3 regions of the Gottfriedia sp. OAE603 genome follow, and region 3 is predicted to be linked to each of the others. Evidence: a T-box and tRNA genes for the amino acid it is inferred to sense, from the RefSeq annotation. Region 3 holds a T-box; the other regions hold tRNA genes.
What was found. A T-box is a leader RNA that pairs with one kind of tRNA and senses whether it is charged. The one in region 3 lies ahead of pheS (phenylalanine--tRNA ligase subunit alpha), so its partner is inferred to be a tRNA-Phe.
Positions count from the first base shown of each region.

Region 1 (3,578 bases), 2.6 Mb from region 3:
TATTTCCTTACTATATAATATCAATTCTTTTTGAAATTCTTTTATGTTCATCCCTATCACCTTACAGTTCTTTAGTACGAGTATATATTAACTATTCTAGTCAGAAAGTTCATAGTTTAAAAAGTACAGATAAAATGATCATACACTAGAATACATATTTTAGATATTTATTTATCTAACCATAAAAAAACGCAATGTATCGTTCTCCTATGGAATCAATACACTGCGTTGTTATCAAGTTATAATAAATCTTTGAATGCTCATACAACTAACTATATATCTATAAGTTATAGGTAAATAGTAGTGATTGCTGAACTATGTATATAAATTTAACATACATATGTCAGTAACTCAAGAAAAAAATCATATTTTGTCGAATTTTAGTCTTAGTAAATATTGGTAAAAATAAGTAATCAATACGATTATTTGGAAGTGTAACGATTATGATTTTCCGCCAGAATAAATACTTATTAAGTAGAGCAATCCCCTTTATCCCATTAACAAATCTTCTTCTTTTCAACTTACTCCTAAATAAAACAAAAAAAGGATCTTGCATACAGCAAAATCCTTCTTTCTATTTTATATGATAGCGGTGACAGGACTTGAACCTGCACGTCCGTGAAGACAATAGATTTTGAGTCTACCGTGTCTGCCATTCCACCACACCGCCAAAACGATATACAACAATTATAGTATATGACCTATTAATTGTCCAATTATATCTGAATATAAAAACCTCTTACATTTGTAAGAGGTTTTTTTGATACCGAGGGCCGGACTCGAACCGGCACGGGGTCAACCCCCGCAGGATTTTAAGTCCTGTGTGTCTGCCATTCCACCACCCCGGCATGGGAAAATTAAAAAGGCGGTAACCGGATTTGAACCGATGATAAAGGTTTTGCAGACCTCTGCCTTACCACTTGGCTATACCGCCGTAATATGGAGCGGAAGACGGGGCTCGAACCCGCGACCCCAACCTTGGCAAGGTTGTATTCTACCGCTGAACTACTTCCGCATGTGGCTGGGCTACCTGGATTCGAACCAGGGCATGACGGAATCAAAATCCGTTGCCTTACCGCTTGGCTATAGCCCATCAATTTATATATTATATAAAGTAATATATACTTATATCACTTAATTGCTACAATAATTTATATGGGGCGACTGATGGGAATCGAACCCACGAGTGTCGGAACCACAATCCGATGCGTTAACCACTTCGCCACAACCGCCATTATTATTAAATTGGCAGGGGCAGTAGGAATCGAACCCACACCAAAGGTTTTGGAGACCTCTATTCTACCGTTAAACTATGCCCCTATAATAAATGGTGGAGGGGGACGGATTCGAACCGCCGAACCCACAGGGAGCGGATTTACAGTCCGCCGCGTTTAGCCACTTCGCTACCCCTCCGGTTAAAGAGTGCCGACTAGAGGACTTGAACCCCCAACCTACTGATTACAAGTCAGTTGCTCTACCAATTGAGCTAAGTCGGCATTTTTTATTTTTTATCTTTTAAAATAAGATGGTGGCTCGGGACGGAATCGAACCGCCGACACGAGGATTTTCAGTCCTCTGCTCTACCGACTGAGCTACCGAGCCAACTTAAATGGCGGTCCCGACCGGGATCGAACCGGCGATCTCCTGCGTGACAGGCAGGCATGTTAACCGCTACACCACGGGACCATTTGGTTGCGGGGACAGGATTTGAACCTGCGACCTTCGGGTTATGAGCCCGACGAGCTACCAGACTGCTCCACCCCGCGATAATGTGGATACTAATTAGTTTAGTTCCATGAATATTCATTTAATAATATGGTGGAGGATGACGGGCTCGAACCGCCGACCCCCTGCTTGTAAGGCAGGTGCTCTCCCAGCTGAGCTAATCCTCCATAATATAAAAGTGGTGACCCGTACGGGATTCGAACCCGTGTTACCGCCGTGAAAGGGCGGTGTCTTAACCGCTTGACCAACGGGCCAATTTATTGGAAGTCCTAATTTAAATGTGGCGGAGAGCAAGGGATTTGAACCCTTGAGACAGGGTTACCCGCCTACACGATTTCCAATCGTGCTCCTTCGGCCACTCGGACAGCTCTCCAAAATGGCTCCGCAGGTAGGATTCGAACCTACGACCACTCGGTTAACAGCCGAGTGCTCTACCACTGAGCTACTGCGGAATAATCAGAACCAAGCGACGTTCTACTCTCACAGGGGGAAACCCCCAACTACCATCGACGCTGAAGAGCTTAACTGCCGTGTTCGGTATGGGAACGGGTGTGACCTCTTCGCTATCATCACTTGATTCAATTTCCTTGGGACATTAATCATTATATCAAAATATCTACTAAAGTCAATGACTTTTTGCTAATATTTTTTAACGATTGAATGATTTTTTGTACCCTCAAAACTAGATAATGTCATTATCAAACTTGTTAGTTAAGTCCTCGACCGATTAGTATCAGTCAGCTCCACGTGTCACCACGCTTCCACCTCTGACCTATCAACCTGATCATCTCTCAGGGGTCTTACTAGCTTAACGCTATGGGAAATCTCATCTTGAGGGGGGCTTCATGCTTAGATGCTTTCAGCACTTATCCCTTCCACACATAGCTACCCAGCCATGCTCTTGGCAGAACAACTGGTACACCAGCGGTGTGTCCATCCCGGTCCTCTCGTACTAAGGACAGCTCCTCTCAAATTTCCTGCGCCCACGACGGATAGGGACCGAACTGTCTCACGACGTTCTGAACCCAGCTCGCGTACCGCTTTAATGGGCGAACAGCCCAACCCTTGGGACCGACTACAGCCCCAGGATGCGATGAGCCGACATCGAGGTGCCAAACCTCCCCGTCGATGTGGACTCTTGGGGGAGATAAGCCTGTTATCCCCGGGGTAGCTTTTATCCGTTGAGCGATGGCCCTTCCATGCGGAACCACCGGATCACTAAGCCCGACTTTCGTCCCTGCTCGACTTGTAGGTCTCGCAGTCAAGCTCCCTTATGCCTTTACACTCTTCGAATGATTTCCAACCATTCTGAGGGAACCTTTGGGCGCCTCCGTTACTCTTTAGGAGGCGACCGCCCCAGTCAAACTGCCCACCTGACACTGTCTCCGAGCCGGATAACGGCTCTAGGTTAGAATTTCAATACAGCCAGGGTAGTATCCCACCGACGCCTCCACCGAAGCTGGCGCTCCGGCTTCTCAGGCTCCTACCTATCCTGTACAAGCTGTACCAAAATTCAATATCAAGCTGCAGTAAAGCTCCACGGGGTCTTTCCGTCCTGTCGCGGGTAACCTGCATCTTCACAGGTACTATAATTTCACCGAGTCTATGGTTGAGACAGTGCCCAAATCGTTACGCCTTTCGTGCGGGTCGGAACTTACCCGACAAGGAATTTCGCTACCTTAGGACCGTTATAGTTACGGCCGCCGTTTACTGGGGCTTCAATTCAGAGCTTCTCCCGTAAGGGATAACCCCTCCTCTTAACCTTCCAGCACCGGGCAGGCGTCAGCCCCTATACTTCGCCTTACGGCTTCGCAGAGACCTGTGTTTTTGCTAAACAGTCGCTTGGGCCTTTT
Region 1 covers NZ_JBEUNN010000001.1:643,005-646,582, reverse strand. The annotation lists gene queG (tRNA epoxyqueuosine(34) reductase QueG) at 1-51, opposite strand, end outside; tRNA gene ABID96_RS03235 (tRNA-Leu) at 588-670, opposite strand; tRNA gene ABID96_RS03230 (tRNA-Leu) at 765-848, opposite strand; tRNA gene ABID96_RS03225 (tRNA-Cys) at 864-934, opposite strand; tRNA gene ABID96_RS03220 (tRNA-Gly) at 941-1,015, opposite strand; tRNA gene ABID96_RS03215 (tRNA-Gln) at 1,019-1,093, opposite strand; tRNA gene ABID96_RS03210 (tRNA-His) at 1,157-1,232, opposite strand; tRNA gene ABID96_RS03205 (tRNA-Trp) at 1,247-1,320, opposite strand; tRNA gene ABID96_RS03200 (tRNA-Tyr) at 1,329-1,413, opposite strand; tRNA gene ABID96_RS03195 (tRNA-Thr) at 1,424-1,496, opposite strand; tRNA gene ABID96_RS03190 (tRNA-Phe) at 1,527-1,602, opposite strand; tRNA gene ABID96_RS03185 (tRNA-Asp) at 1,611-1,686, opposite strand; tRNA gene ABID96_RS03180 (tRNA-Met) at 1,690-1,766, opposite strand; tRNA gene ABID96_RS03175 (tRNA-Val) at 1,817-1,892, opposite strand; tRNA gene ABID96_RS03170 (tRNA-Glu) at 1,905-1,979, opposite strand; tRNA gene ABID96_RS03165 (tRNA-Ser) at 2,007-2,098, opposite strand; tRNA gene ABID96_RS03160 (tRNA-Asn) at 2,103-2,177, opposite strand; rRNA gene rrf (5S ribosomal RNA) at 2,187-2,302, opposite strand; rRNA gene ABID96_RS03150 (23S ribosomal RNA) at 2,433-3,578, opposite strand, start outside.
Region 1: it has a tRNA-Phe gene. The T-box ahead of pheS (phenylalanine--tRNA ligase subunit alpha) is inferred to sense a tRNA for this amino acid. The anticodon was not compared.

Region 2 (3,578 bases), 230 kb from region 3:
CCCCACAGAGCAGCCAGTCCAAATAAGGCGATTAACTCTTTAAATGACATCATTTTCCTTCCTTTCTATATTCCGTCGGACTGTATCCTGTATGCTGACGGAACAAATTCGAAAAATGGGAAGTACTCTTGAATCCAAGTTGAAATGCTATTTCTGTTACAGGAACTTCTGTGTGAAGCAGGTGTTCAATTGCATCAGACATTCTTAATTGTGTTGCATATTCTAATGGTGACAATCCAGTATTTCTTTTAAATAAACGCTGAAGATGATATTTGCTTACACCGACATGTTTAGCAAGTCGATCCAACGTGATTGAATGGCGATATTGCTCTATCTATATATTGTTTGGAGGAATATATAATCTCCTCTTCATTTGAATGATTCAAATCAGGACGGCATCTTTTACAAGGACGGAAACCATCTTCTATTGCTAATGTGGTAGTCGCATAAAATGAAATATTCTCTCTTAAAGGTGCTCTTGATTTACAGGAGGGCTTACAACAAATACCAGTAGATTTGACAGCATATATAAACAGTCCATCATACTTTTCATTACATTGAATAATTGCATCCCACATATCTTGATCACTTGGTAACAACACCATATCCTCACCTCACTCAATCTATTCACATTTTAGCATTATGAAATAATCTCTGCTTTCAATATCTTGCTTTGTAATTTTCATTTGAATTCATATCTTATAACACACTATTTTATTGAAACTCTAAATTTGATTTCATATTCTGCTTGTCATATTAGAAGTAAGATATATAACATATATTCTTAGACAATTAAAAAAGCTCAGTTACCTGTGTTATCACAAATAACTGAGCTTTAGATATGACCCGTACGGGATTCGAACCCGTGTTACCGCCGTGAAAGGGCGGTGTCTTAACCGCTTGACCAACGGGCCGTTAAAATGGCAGAGAAGAAGGGATTCGAACCCTCGCACCGCGTTAGCGATCTACACCCTTAGCAGGGGCGCCCCTTGAGCCACTTGGGTACTTCTCTATAATGGCTCCGCAGGTAGGATTCGAACCTACGACCACTCGGTTAACAGCCGAGTGCTCTACCACTGAGCTACTGCGGAACAATAAATAATATAATATATATGGTGGGCCTAAATGGACTCGAACCATCGACCTCACGCTTATCAGGCGTGCGCTCTAACCAGCTGAGCTATAGGCCCATAAATATTATATAAAAAAGCGGGTGATGGGAATCGAACCCACGACCGAAGCTTGGAAGGCTTCTATTTTACCATTAAACTACACCCGCGTAATGGGGCGACCGATGGGAATCGAACCCACGAATGCCGGAACCACAATCCGGTGCGTTAACCACTTCGCCACGATCGCCATAATGGTGCCGACTAGAGGACTTGAACCCCCAACCTACTGATTACAAGTCAGTTGCTCTACCAATTGAGCTAAGTCGGCATTACATTACTAAATATAAAATTTAAAATGGTGGCTCGGGACGGAATCGAACCGCCGACACGAGGATTTTCAGTCCTCTGCTCTACCGACTGAGCTACCGAGCCAATTTAAATGGCGGTCCCGACCGGGATCGAACCGGCGATCTCCTGCGTGACAGGCAGGCATGTTAACCGCTACACCACGGGACCAATTGGTTGCGGGGACAGGATTTGAACCTGCGACCTTCGGGTTATGAGCCCGACGAGCTACCAGACTGCTCCACCCCGCGATAATGTGGATACTAATTAGTTTAGTTCCATGAATATTAACTTGTTAAGACCATCCCAATCTCAGGATGTTTTTGCAAGTAGCAGCTCGATTGGTATGCTGAAGTTATTCCTTCGAAGCATATTCGTTCGTGCTCCACCCCGCGATAATGTGGATACTAATTAATTTAGATCCATGAATATTAATTTAATAAAATAAATGGAGGAGTAAGAGGGATTCGAACCCCCGCGGGCTGTTACACCCCTGTCGGTTTTCAAGACCGATCCCTTCAGCCAGACTTGGGTATTACTCCATATTTAGTGGTGGACCTTGTAGGACTCGAACCTACGACCGGACGGTTATGAGCCGTCTGCTCTAACCAGCTGAGCTAAAGGTCCTTAAAAGTAGCGGCGGAGGGAGTCGAACCCACGACCTCACGGGTATGAACCGTACGCTCTAGCCAGCTGAGCTACACCGCCATAATTTAATTTTTTTAAGTGGAGCCTAGCGGGATCGAACCGCTGACCTCCTGCGTGCAAGGCAGGCGCTCTCCCAGCTGAGCTAAGGCCCCGAAATGAAAATGGTCGGGAAGACAGGATTTGAACCTGCGACCCCCTGGTCCCAAACCAGGTGCTCTACCAAGCTGAGCCACTTCCCGTTTAGAATACAGGTAATCTTTTGCTTTTTGAATAATATGGCGCGCCCGAAAGGACTCGAACCCATAACCTTTTGATCCGTAGTCAAACGCTCTATCCAATTGAGCTACGGGCGCATATTAAAAATGGTACCGAGGGCCGGACTCGAACCGGCACGGGGTCAACCCCCGCAGGATTTTAAGTCCTGTGTGTCTGCCATTCCACCACCCCGGCAGCATATGTGGAGCGGAAGACGGGGCTCGAACCCGCGACCCCAACCTTGGCAAGGTTGTATTCTACCACTGAACTACTTCCGCATATATACTGTTTAAAAAGTAAATGGTGCGGGTGAAGGGACTCGAACCCCCACGCCATAGGCGCCAGATCCTAAGTCTGGTGCGTCTGCCAATTCCGCCACACCCGCATATTTTACTATAAAATGGTGAGCCATGAAGGATTCGAACCTTCGACCCTCTGATTAAAAGTCAGATGCTCTACCTACTGAGCTAATGGCTCAAAAGAGTGCCGACTAGAGGACTTGAACCCCCAACCTACTGATTACAAGTCAGTTGCTCTACCAATTGAGCTAAGTCGGCATATGGTGGAGGATGACGGGCTCGAACCGCCGACCCCCTGCTTGTAAGGCAGGTGCTCTCCCAGCTGAGCTAATCCTCCATCAAACCAAGCGACGTTCTACTCTCACAGGGGGAAACCCCCAACTACCATCGACGCTGAAGAGCTTAACTGCCGTGTTCGGTATGGGAACGGGTGTGACCTCTTCGCTATCATCACTTGATTCAATTTCTTGGGACAATAATCATTATACCAAAATACCAACTAAAGTCAATAACTTTTTGCTAATATTTTTTAACGATTGAATGATTTTTTGTACCCTCAAAACTAGATAATGTCATTATCAAACTTGTTAGTTAAGTCCTCGACCGATTAGTATCAGTCAGCTCCACGTGTCACCACGCTTCCACCTCTGACCTATCAACCTGATCATCTCTCAGGGGTCTTACTAGCTTAACGCTATGGGAAATCTCATCTTGAGGGGGGCTTCATGCTTAGATGCTTTCAGCACTTATCCCTTCCACACATAGCTACCCAGCCATGCTCTTGGCAGAACAACTGGTACACCAGCGGTGTGTCCATCCCGGTCCTCTCGTACTAAGGACAGCTCCTCTCAAATTTCCTGCGCCCACGACGGATAGGGACCGAACTGTCTCACGACGTTCTGAACCCAGCTCGCGTACC
Region 2 covers NZ_JBEUNN010000001.1:3,460,208-3,463,785, forward strand. The annotation lists gene ABID96_RS17585 (DMT family transporter) at 1-50, opposite strand, end outside; gene ABID96_RS17590 (helix-turn-helix transcriptional regulator) at 50-307, opposite strand; gene ABID96_RS17595 (Ada metal-binding domain-containing protein) at 291-605, opposite strand; tRNA gene ABID96_RS17600 (tRNA-Glu) at 843-914, opposite strand; tRNA gene ABID96_RS17605 (tRNA-Ser) at 922-1,012, opposite strand; tRNA gene ABID96_RS17610 (tRNA-Asn) at 1,017-1,091, opposite strand; tRNA gene ABID96_RS17615 (tRNA-Ile) at 1,114-1,190, opposite strand; tRNA gene ABID96_RS17620 (tRNA-Gly) at 1,209-1,279, opposite strand; tRNA gene ABID96_RS17625 (tRNA-His) at 1,284-1,359, opposite strand; tRNA gene ABID96_RS17630 (tRNA-Thr) at 1,365-1,440, opposite strand; tRNA gene ABID96_RS17635 (tRNA-Phe) at 1,469-1,544, opposite strand; tRNA gene ABID96_RS17640 (tRNA-Asp) at 1,553-1,628, opposite strand; tRNA gene ABID96_RS17645 (tRNA-Met) at 1,632-1,708, opposite strand; tRNA gene ABID96_RS17650 (tRNA-Ser) at 1,907-1,999, opposite strand; tRNA gene ABID96_RS17655 (tRNA-Ile) at 2,008-2,084, opposite strand; tRNA gene ABID96_RS17660 (tRNA-Met) at 2,092-2,165, opposite strand; tRNA gene ABID96_RS17665 (tRNA-Ala) at 2,185-2,257, opposite strand; tRNA gene ABID96_RS17670 (tRNA-Pro) at 2,268-2,344, opposite strand; tRNA gene ABID96_RS17675 (tRNA-Arg) at 2,382-2,458, opposite strand; tRNA gene ABID96_RS17680 (tRNA-Leu) at 2,469-2,555, opposite strand; tRNA gene ABID96_RS17685 (tRNA-Gly) at 2,564-2,638, opposite strand; tRNA gene ABID96_RS17690 (tRNA-Leu) at 2,662-2,745, opposite strand; tRNA gene ABID96_RS17695 (tRNA-Lys) at 2,762-2,837, opposite strand; tRNA gene ABID96_RS17700 (tRNA-Thr) at 2,845-2,917, opposite strand; tRNA gene ABID96_RS17705 (tRNA-Val) at 2,921-2,996, opposite strand; rRNA gene rrf (5S ribosomal RNA) at 3,002-3,117, opposite strand; rRNA gene ABID96_RS17715 (23S ribosomal RNA) at 3,247-3,578, opposite strand, start outside.
Region 2: it has a tRNA-Phe gene. The T-box ahead of pheS (phenylalanine--tRNA ligase subunit alpha) is inferred to sense a tRNA for this amino acid. The anticodon was not compared.

Region 3 (3,578 bases):
AACAGAGACTTCTGGTGCTTCATTTACAATATGATTTGCAACTACAGTACCTTCTACAACCGTACCTCCTGCAAGCTCTGCCATTAACTGAGCAGCACGTTCAGATGCTGAGTAAGTACGAGATGGATCAATTCCTTTTTCAAAACGTGCACTTGATTCACTACGTAAACCTAGGTCTTTTGAAGTTTGACGAACAGTTTGACCTTTGAAAACAGCTGATTCAATTAAAACATCTACTGTATTCTCGTCAACCTCAGTTGATTGACCACCCATTACACCAGCGATCGCAACTGCTTCTTTTTCTGTCGCAATCACTAAATGATGCGGTTGTAATATACGTTCTTCTCCATCTAATGTCGTAATTTTTTCATTAGATTTTGCATGTCTTACGATGATTTGTTTGCTATTTAACTTGTTATTATCAAATGCATGTAATGGTTGACCATATTCAATTAAGATATAGTTTGTAATATCAACTATATTATTAATTGGACGAATACCTGCACTCATTAAACGAGCTTGCATCCACAATGGAGAAGGACCAACTTTTACACCTTTAACTAATTTAGCACTATAGTATGGTGCATCTTCCTTCGATTCTACTGAAACATTGATAAAGTCTGCAGATCCAGACTCTTCTGTTGCAACAGCTGGTAATTTCACATCTTTATCTAAAATTGCAGCAACTTCATAAGCTACTCCAATCATATTTAAACAATCCGCACGATTCGGTGTTAAACCTAATTCTAATACAGCGTCATCACGATGTAGAACTTCTAATGCATCTGCTCCAACTTCTGCATCGTTAGGTAGAACGAAAATTCCGTTCAAAAATTCCTTCCCAACTACTTTCCCTTCTACTCCTAGTTCTTGAAGAGAACAAATCATTCCTTCAGAAACTTCGCCACGTAATTTTGCTTTTTTAATTTTAAAGTTTCCAGGTAATACCGCACCAATTTTTGCAACGATAACCTTTTGACCTTTAGCGACATTCGGTGCGCCACAAATAATTTGTACAGGCTGTTCTTCCCCAACATCAACTGTACATTTTGATAATTTATCAGCTTCTGGATGTTGTTCACGTTCCATTACATAGCCAACTACAACATTTTTTATTCCATCAGAAAGATTGTTTACACCTTCAACTTCAATACCAGCTTTTGTAATTAATTTTGCAAGTTCTTCTGGTGTAACACCACTTAAATCAACGTATTCTTGTAACCATTTTGTTGAAACAAACATGTTTTGTCCCCTCCTACCTTACATTTGTTGGAATTGCTTTAAGAATCTAATATCGTTTGTATAGAAATGACGGATATCATCAATGCCGTATTTTAACAATGCAATACGCTCAGGACCCATTCCAAATGCAAATCCTTGAACTTCCTTCGAGTTATAACCAGCCATATCAAGTACATTTGGATGAACCATACCTGCACCTAAAATTTCGATCCAACCTGTATGCTTACACATATTACAGCCTTTTCCACCACACTTCATACAAGAAATGTCCATCTCTACTGATGGTTCAGTAAATGGGAAGAAACTTGGACGCAAACGAATTTCTCGATCTTCACCAAACATTTTTTTCGCAAATAGTTGTAATGTACCTTTTAAATCACTCATTGAAATGTTTTCACCAATAACTAAACCTTCAATTTGCATAAATTGATGTGAGTGAGTAGCGTCATCATCATCACGACGGTAAACTTTACCCGGACAAATAATTTTGATTGGTCCTTTTTCAACATTAGCTTCCATTGTTCTTGCTTGAACAGGAGATGTATGAGTTCTCATTAAAGTTTCTTCTGTAATATAGAATGAATCTTGCATATCACGAGCAGGGTGACCTTTTGGAAGGTTTAACGCTTCAAAGTTATAATAATCTTTTTCAACTTCTGGTCCTTCAACAACCTCATAACCCATTCCGATAAATAAGTCTTCAATTTCTTGGATGACAGCTTTTAAAGGATGCGCACCACCAGCTTGAACAGGACGTCCAGGCAATGTTACATCGATACTTTCGCTTTCTAATTTTTCATTGATAGCATTTTGTTCTAATAAAACTTGTTTTGCCTCAAGTTTTTCTTGAATTGCTGCACGTACCTCATTTGCAACTGCTCCCATTTTTGGACGCTCTTCAGGAGATAAATCCTTCATTGCTTTCATTGCCTCTGTAATTGGACCTTTTTTCCCAAGATAAGCGATACGTACTTCATTTAAGGCTTTTAAATCTTGAGCCTCTTCAATTTGTTTAATCGCTTCTGCTTGTAAAGAAACTAAACGCTCTTGCATCTTTATTCCTCCTATACTTCTACCATTTTTTCCATACATTTTTAAACATAAAAAAACCTCGCTCCCAAAAAAGGGACGAGGATTGATCGCGGTACCACCCTAATTAACAGTTAATGCATCGCTGCACTTCTAACTGCTCACTTCATTCATGTAACGGTCTATTTGACCGAGTCGCCTTTACATATATAATGGTCCCGGCGCCAGCTCAAGAGGTGAATTCAATTCAATTTCCTATAAAAGTGCTTTCAGTCTTAGACACTTTCTCCCTATATAGGGTACTCAAATTTACTAGTCTCTATCATCGCTTTTAAATATTAAATTTTCTTAACTTATTATAGTGATATTTTTGAATTATTGCAACTGCTCTACGTGTGATTTTTCTATCACTTTATCATAATTGCTCCACAGAACACTCATTCAAAACGAGACGAAAATCATATTAATAATTGAATATAGTCAAATTGGAAGAATTTTTAATTGAAAATAAGAAATCAGTTAATCATTGGATTTTCAATTATTATATTATTAACCATATCAATGTTTTCTTAAAACTTTTATATTGGTAAAAAAAATATTAACTCAATTGCTTTAATTGAAGATCAAACGAATGATGTAAGTCAAGCAAGGGAAATAGAATTTTTATTATCAGGTCACTCTAACGACCAACGCGGATACTTATTATGATGGGTCTAAAATGATAAAATCAGTTTTAAATGATACAAAAACATTAGAAAACCAATTAACAGATACTGTCGCAATTACCACTAACCTAGCTTCTCTTTCTAAAGAAATTGAACAGATTGCTATCTTAATTAAAGAATTCGCAGATCAAACGCGTTTACTTTCATTTAATGCTTCAATTGAAGCTGCACGAGCAGGAGAATATGGCAAAGGTTTCTCTGTTGTTGCTAATGAAATTAAATTACTTTCAGATCATTCAAGAGAAAATGCATTAAAAGTAACAGATTTAGTAAAACGTATACAAAATGAAACATTGGTTTGTACGAATGGGATGCATAAAAGCTACCACAAAGTTGAACAAAACTTGAAATCAATGAAGCAGACCGAGGAAAACTTCATGCAGATCATGAGTAATGCTCAAGCTTCAAAAGAAAAAACACAAAATGTTTCTGCTAATATTTCAAGTATTTTTGAGAATACTGGTGATTTATTAACTGCTACAAAATCATTAGAAGAAATTGCACAACATTTAACTGCACTAAGCCTAGAAAACTCCGCTTCAAGCGAAGAACAATTAGCAAGCTTACAACAAATCTCAGCTG
Region 3 covers NZ_JBEUNN010000001.1:3,229,925-3,233,502, forward strand. The annotation lists gene pheT (phenylalanine--tRNA ligase subunit beta) at 1-1,242, opposite strand, end outside; gene pheS (phenylalanine--tRNA ligase subunit alpha) at 1,261-2,295, opposite strand; T-box leader at 2,364-2,606, opposite strand; gene ABID96_RS16520 (methyl-accepting chemotaxis protein) at 2,990-3,578, shown strand, end outside.